One region of the Streptomyces sp. NPDC053426 genome, then DNA from elsewhere that is predicted to be linked to it. Evidence: riboswitches for the same ligand, from Rfam matches in the RefSeq annotation. Region 1 holds a riboswitch; the other holds the start of a gene.
The links. Region 1 has a riboswitch for S-adenosylmethionine ahead of thrC (threonine synthase). Riboswitches for the same ligand answer to the same signal wherever they lie in the genome.
Positions count from the first base shown of each region.

Region 1 (3,653 bases):
GCGCCCATGGGGAGTACACGGGGTCGCTCAGCCGCACGCGAACGCCGCTCGGCCGCGCGTGGGCACGGCGAAGGGCCCGCACCCCGGGAGGTGCGGGCCCTTCGTCGGCAGAAGATGCTTGCGACTGGTAGCGCGTTCAGGCGCTGAGACGAACCATGTCGGCCTGTGGGCCCTTCTGACCCTGCGAGATCTCGAACTCGACCCGCTGGCCTTCTTCGAGGGTGCGGTAGCCGTCCATCTGGATCGCGCTGTAGTGGACGAAAACATCCGCACCACCGTCGACCGCGATGAAGCCGTACCCCTTCTCCGCGTTGAACCACTTGACGGTGCCCTGAGCCATGCCTAACTCCCCTATTACTGGCCCTTGCACAGATCCACACTTCGCGGATCCGGGTCAGACCTCACCCCCCAACGGTTGGGGGCGTGCGCCGGAACGCGTCGACCGCGGCTGAATGTATCTGTCCAACTGCCGTCTGCAACAGGTCAATCGGACGAGAAATCTGGACGACGCCGGTCCGGAATGTGGCGAGAATTCGCCTCATTCCAGGGCAAGTCGGGCTGCGCAAAGGTCACAAATGCCGCGAAAGGTGCCCGCACTTTGGCTACATCCAGTCGGGTCTGCGGCAGGAATTCAGTGTTTCCGATCAGTGGATCGGGAGCGCGTTCCCCAACTCTACCGCGCTCAACCCCATGGAATTGCCCCCTCCGCATCTCTCACGGAGGGGGCAAAGTCCCAAACGCTCGGTAACCGTCATTACCGAAGGTAATGATCAGCCGCCGGCCACCGCCGGAATGATCGACACGCCGGCCCCGTCCGGGGTGGCCGTCTCGAGCCCCTGCTCGAACCGCACGTCGTCATCATTGACGTAGACGTTCACGAACCGCCGCAACTTGCCCTGATCGTCCAGCACCCGGGCGGCGATCCCGGTGTGGTTCTTCTCCAGGTCCGAGATGACCTCCCCGAGGGTGGCCCCCTCGGCGCTCACTTCGGCCTGCCCACCGGTGTAGGTACGCAGGATGGTGGGGATACGGACAGTCACGCTCACGACAAAACCTCCGGAAGGGACAGCACCCTGGGGGCGCGGGGAACTGCGCGACCAGCCACAGACGGTCCGCAGACGAACGACTCAGACAAGCCCGGCTTCACGGAACGACTCGAGGCTCGGACGGATCGTCGCCGTAAGCCCCGTCCCCGCCACCGCGTCCAACGTCTTCAGACCATCACCCGTGTTGAGCACCACGGTGGTCAAAGACGGGTCGAGGGCACCGCTCTCAAGAAGCTTCTTGGTGACCCCCACGGTCACACCACCGGCGGTCTCCGCGAAGATCCCCTCGGTACGCGCCAGCAGCTTGATCGCGTCCACGATCTGCTCGTCGTTCACGTCCTCCACCGCCCCGCCCGTCCGACGGGCGATGTCCAGCACGTACGGCCCGTCCGCCGGGTTCCCGATCGCCAGCGACTTGGCTATCGTGTCCGGCTTCTGCGGACGTACGACGTCGTGCCCCGCCTTGTACGCGGTGGACACCGGCGAGCACCCCTCGGCCTGCGCGCCGAAGATCTTGTACGGCTTGTCCTCGACCAGCCCGAGCTTGATCAGCTCCTGCAGCCCCTTGTCGATCTTCGTGAGCTGGGAGCCGGAGGCGATCGGGACCACGATCTGGTCCGGGAGCCGCCAGCCGAGCTGCTCGCAGATCTCGTACGCGAGGGTCTTGGACCCCTCCGCGTAGTACGGCCGCAGGTTGACGTTGACGAAGCCCCAGCCCTCGCCGGCCGGGTCGCCGATCAGCTCGGAGCAGAAGCGGTTCACGTCGTCGTAGTTGCCCTCGATGCCGACGAGTTCACCGCCGTAGACGGCGGCCATGACGACCTTGCCCTGCTCCAGGTCGTGCGGGATGAACACGCAGGACCGGAAGCCCGCCCGGGCCGCGGCGGCGCCGACGGCGCCGGCGAGGTTGCCGGTGGAGGAGCAGGAGAGGGTGGTGAAGCCGAAGGCGCGGGCGGCCTCGATGGCCTGGGCGACGACGCGGTCCTTGAAGGAGTGCGTCGGGTTGCCGGAGTCGTCCTTGACGAACAGCTTGCCGGCGTCGACACCCAGCTCACGCGCGAGGTTGTCGGCCTGGACGAGCTTGGTCCAGCCGGGGTTCAGGTTCGGCTTGGTCGCCACGTCCGCCGGGACGGGCAGCAGCGGCGCGTAGCGCCAGATGTTCGCGGGTCCCGCCTCGATCCGCTTGCGGAGCTCCTCGGTGTCGTGGGCCGAGAAGTCGTACGCGATCTCCAGCGGGCCGAAACACTCCTCGCAGGCGAAGACCGGGCCGAGGGGCACGCGGTGTCCGCATTCGCGGCAGGAGAGCGCGGCGGCGGGGCCGAGGTCTACAGCGGAATCGGTGGTGCTTGCAACGGTCTGCACAGCCATGGAGGCGAGGCCCTTTCTCCTCATCTTCCTCACGACGCACCTCGCCGTGAGACGGATTTGGCACCTTCCCTAGCCGGGAGCCTCGCCACGTCCGTGTGACAAGAACCGACTGGAGGGTTGCCGGGGCTTCATCGGGCCGTATCCCTCTGCCCCTCTGGATGAGCGGTGTTCAGTTGTCGTCCGCGCGGTGACCCCGGCATGCGGTGGTCGTCGGCGTTGCTCAAGACTGTAACCGAAGGCCTGCATGGTTGAGATAGTCGTCCGCACCGCGAGATGGATCACAGGCCAGTGAGGAGTCCGGGACCGTGCTGGAAGAAGTCGAGCGCTGGCTGATCGACCGCTCCTGGTCCGTGGCCGACCGCCCGCTCCACCGGATCCTGGCGGCGAAACGTGCCACGGGGCAGACGGTGAGCGTGGTGCTGCCCGCGCTCGACGAGGAGGCGACGGTCGGCGAGATCGTCTCGGTGATCCGGCACGACCTGGTGCTCCAGGTCCCGCTGGTCGACGAGGTGGTGGTGGTCGACTCGGGCTCGACCGACCGCACGGCCGAGGTGGCGGCGGCTGCGGGCGCGACCGTGGTGCACCGGGACGCGATCCTGCCCCGGATACCGGCGGTGCCCGGCAAGGGCGAGGTGCTGTGGCGCTCCCTGCTCGTCACCCGCGGCGACATCGTGTGCTTCGTCGACGCGGATCTGCGGGAGTTCTCCTCCGACTTCGTCTCCGGCATCGTCGGCCCGCTGCTCACCGAGCCGGACGTGCACCTGGTCAAGGCCATGTACGACCGTCCCCTCACGGTGTCCGACGGACGCGCCTCCGGCACGATCGCCGCCGGTCAGGGCGGCCGGGTCACGGAGCTGATGGCCCGCCCGCTGCTGAACATGCACTGGCCCCAGCTCGCCGGCTTCGTCCAGCCGCTCGGCGGCGAGTACGCGGCCCGCCGCTCCCTGCTGGAGCAGCTCCCGTTCCCGGTCGGGTACGGCGTCGAGCTCGGCATGCTGGTCGACGCCCTGCACCTGGTCGGCCTGGACGCCCTCGCCCAGGTGGACGTCGGTGTCCGCAAGCACCGCCACCAGGACGGCCAGGCCCTCGGCCGGATGGCCGCCGCGATCTACCGCACCGCCCAGCTCCGCCTGGCCCGCGGCCATCTGATCCGCCCGTCCCTGACCCAGTTCGAGCGCACCGGCGACAACTTCGAACCCCGTACGTACTCCGTCGACACGGAGGAACGGCCGCCGATGG
Region 1 is NZ_JBVJKE010000033.1:17,524-21,176, forward strand. It holds gene ACZ62B_RS37415 (cold-shock protein) at 137-340, opposite strand; gene ACZ62B_RS37420 (ubiquitin-like small modifier protein 1) at 771-1,046, opposite strand; gene thrC (threonine synthase) at 1,128-2,414, opposite strand; SAM riboswitch class I at 2,432-2,579, opposite strand; gene ACZ62B_RS37430 (glucosyl-3-phosphoglycerate synthase) at 2,720-3,653, shown strand, end outside.

Region 2 (3,653 bases), on a different contig from region 1:
GGCGCGGTACGGGCGCCTCCGGCGGGCTCGGCGCCGGGCTCGCCGCCCTGGGCGGGGCCCTCCTGCCGCGCTTCCACGTCCTGCTGGACCACCTCGACCTGGACGCCCGGCTGGCCCGCGCCGATCTGGTCGTCACCGCGGAGGGGGCGCTGGACCACCAGACGCCGCGCGGGAAGGTGCCGGCGGAGGTGGCACGGCGCGCCAAGCTGTCGGGGCGGCCGGTGCTGGCGCTGGCGGGGACGCTCGGGGAGGGGGCGGGGGAGGTGCCGGGGGTGGATGCCTGTCATGGCATCCTGCCCGCGCCGATGGCTCTGGCGGAGGCGCTGGTGCGCGGCGCGGAGCTCCTCACCGACGCCACGGAGCGCGCCCTGCGCATGATCGTGCTGGGCGCCCGGTTGCCGGCGACCACCTAGTTTTTCCGCCCCCGCCGCCCTTACCCGTCCCATCCCGGGGGCGCTGCCCCCGGACCCCTGCTCCTCAAACGCCGGAGGGGCTGACATTTAGCCCCTCCGGCGTTTGAGGAGCGGGGTCTGGGGCGGAGCCCCAGGTCGGGACGGGAAGGGGCGGCGGGGGCGAAAGAAATCACTCCCGGCCGGAGGTGTCCGGTACGCAGCGGCCGTCCACCGTCCGGTAGTTCCAGCGAGCCCCGTCCCGCACGAGCTCCCGCACCGCCCGCACGAACCGCTCCACGTGCTCATCGGGCGTCCCCGCCCCGAAGCTGACCCGAATCGCGTTGAGCGACTTCTCACCGGGCCCCGCCTCAGGCGCCCCGCACTCCCCCTGCGCCCGCGCATCACCACCGAGCAGCGTACGCACCAGCGGATGCGCGCAGAACAACCCGTCCCGCACACCGATGCCGTACTCCGCGGACAGCGCCGCGGCGAAGTGGGAGCTGTTCCAGCCCTCCACGACGAAGGAGAGCACACCGACGCGCGGGGCGTCGTCCCCGAACAGGGACAGGAACCGCACCTCGGGCACGTCCGCGAGTCCTTCGCGCACCTCCCGGACCAGCCGCTCCTCACGCGCGGCCAGCGCCTCGAACCCGGCCTCGGTGAGCGCCTTGCAGGCGGACGCGACGGCGTAGGCGCCGATGACGTTGGGCGAGCCGGCCTCGTGGCGGGCGGCGCCCTCGTGCCACTCCACGTCCACTCCCCCGTCCCCGCGCCGGGTGACCTTGCGGCTGGCGCCGCCGCCCGCGAGGTAGGGCTCGGCCTCCCGGAGCCAGTCGACGCGGCCGGCCAGCACACCGGAGCCGAAGGGGGCGTACAGCTTGTGCCCGGAGAAGGCGACCCAGTCGACGTCCAGGTCGGTCACCGAGACGGCGTGGTGCGGGGCGAGCTGGGCGGCGTCCAGCACGATCCGCGCGCCGTGCGCGTGCGCGGCGGCGGCCAGTTCCCGTACGGGCCACAGCTCGCCGGTGACGTTGGAGGCGCCGGTGACACAGACCAGGGCGGGGCCGTAAGGGTCGCGGTCGGCGAGGGCGCGCTCCAGGTTCTCCACCGCCTGGCGGGGGCTGCGCGGGGCGTCCAGGTAGGTGACGCGCGCGTCGCGCCAGGGCAGCAGGGAGGCGTGGTGCTCGGTCTCGAAGACGAAGACCTCGCAGCCGTCGGGGAGCGCGGCGGCGAGCAGGTTGAGGGAGTCGGTGGTGGACCGGGTGAACACCACCTGGTCCCCGGTACGGCAGTCGAGGAACTCGGCGACGGTCCGGCGGGCGTTCTCGAACAGGTCGGTGGAGAGCTGGGAGAGGTATCCGGCGCCCCGGTGGACGCTGCCGTAGTACGGCGCGTAGGCGGCCACGTCGTCCCAGACCCGCTGGAGGGCGGGGGCGCTGGCGGCGTAGTCGAGGGCGGCGTAGGTGACCTCGCCCCCGGTGACGAGGGGAACGGTGACGTCCCGGCCGAGGACGGGCAGCGGGGCGCGGACGGACCGGTCGGCGGCGACGGTGGGGACGGACATGACACAACTCCCGGTGAGGCAGGCGGAATCCCCGCGCGAGCGCACATCGCTCAAGCGCGGAAGGAAGGGAAAAGGGGTGCGCGGAGGCGGGGCTCGGCGGCCCTAGCGCATTCGCTTGCTCACGGAAGACTCCTCGACGACCAGGACCCCTGGTGTGCGAGGGGTCCGCGCTTGCCGTGAGCCTTGCTGCTCACGGCCTGGTCTTCACCCGGGGCACCCCGCCACGGACGGAGGGTTGCCGGACAGCCGGCCGGGGCCTGATGGCTGTCACTCATGACCTGAACGGAAAAGTACGCGAAATGATCGACGCCCCGCAACCCATGTCCGGATCGCGGGACATCCCACCGCCGGGCGGCGGGGCCCGCCCGGCGGACCGGGCTGGAGGAAACCGACGGTGCCTCGCGGCCCCGGTGAGCGGGGGTGACGGGGGTTCCCCGTGCAGGGGAACCCCCACTCGAACGAAGCCGGGGGGGAAGCCGAGTGTGAGGGAGTCCGCAGCCGCGAGGCGGTGCGGACGCGCGCACCGGCCCCCGCCTCTCCGGCACCCCCGCCGGGCAGGCCTTACGCGTTGCTGACGGTCACCCAGCGTTCCAGGACCCGCTTGGCGGCTCCCGAGTCGATCGCCTCGGCCGCCTTCGCCATTCCGGCGCGGAGCTGTTCCGTCAGGGTGCCGCCGCCCGGCTCCAGGGCCACCAGTGCCGCCGCCGAGTTCAGCAGCACCGCGTCCCGTACGGGGCCCGGTTCGCCGTCGAGGAGCCGGCGGGCGACCTCGGCGTTGTAGGAGGCGTCGGCACCGCGCAGCGCCTCCACGGGCACCAGCTCGATGCCGACGTCACGCGGGTCGAAGGCCTCCTCGGTGACCTTGCCGTCGCGCACCACCCACACCCGGGAGGTGGCGGTGGTCGTCAGCTCGTCGAGTCCGTCGTCGCCGCGGAACACCAGCGAGGAGTGGCCGCGCTCGGCGAACACCCCGGCCATGATGGGCGCCATCCGCGGGTCGGCGACCCCGACGGCCTGTGCCTTGACCCGTGCCGGGTTGGCCAGCGGGCCGAGGAAGTTGAACACCGTGCGGACGCCGAGCTGGCCCCGCGCGGCGGCCACGTGGCGCAGCGCCGGGTGGAACTTCACCGCGAAGCAGAAGGTGATCCCGGCCTCCTCGGCGACCTCGGCCACCCGCTTCGGCGTCAGCTCCAGATTGACGCCGAGCTTCTCCAGGACGTCGGAGGCGCCGGACGCGGAGGACGCGGCCCGGTTGCCGTGCTTGACGACCTTCGCGCCGGTGCCGGCCACCACGATCGAGGACATCGTGGAGATGTTCACCGTCTTGGCGCCGTCGCCGCCGGTGCCGACGATGTCGACCGTCTCGCCCGGCACCTCGATCACATGGGCGTGGTCGTACAGCGCCCGTACGCAGCCGGTGATCTCCTCGACGGTCTCGCCCTTGGCCCGCAGGGACACCGCGAACCCGGCGATCTGCACGTCGGTCGCCTCGCCGCGCATGATCAGGTCCATCGCCCAGGCGGTGTCCTCGGCGGTCAGGTCCCGGCCGTCCAGCAGTCCGTTCAGCAGGGCGGGCCAGGAACGGCCCGCCGCGGTGTCGCCTCCAGCGGGGGTCACAGCGCTCATGGCCGCTCCTGATGGTCGTAGAAGAGTCCGAGGACCGGGCAGGGTCCCGGTGGTGTCCACCCTATCCAGGT
Region 2 is NZ_JBVJKE010000018.1:153,293-156,945, forward strand. It holds gene ACZ62B_RS31305 (glycerate kinase) at 1-413, shown strand, start outside; gene ACZ62B_RS31310 (aminotransferase class V-fold PLP-dependent enzyme) at 583-1,956, opposite strand; SAM riboswitch class IV at 2,119-2,235, opposite strand; gene trpD (anthranilate phosphoribosyltransferase) at 2,518-3,582, opposite strand.
Region 2: another riboswitch for S-adenosylmethionine. It lies ahead of ACZ62B_RS31310 (aminotransferase class V-fold PLP-dependent enzyme); the one in region 1 lies ahead of thrC (threonine synthase).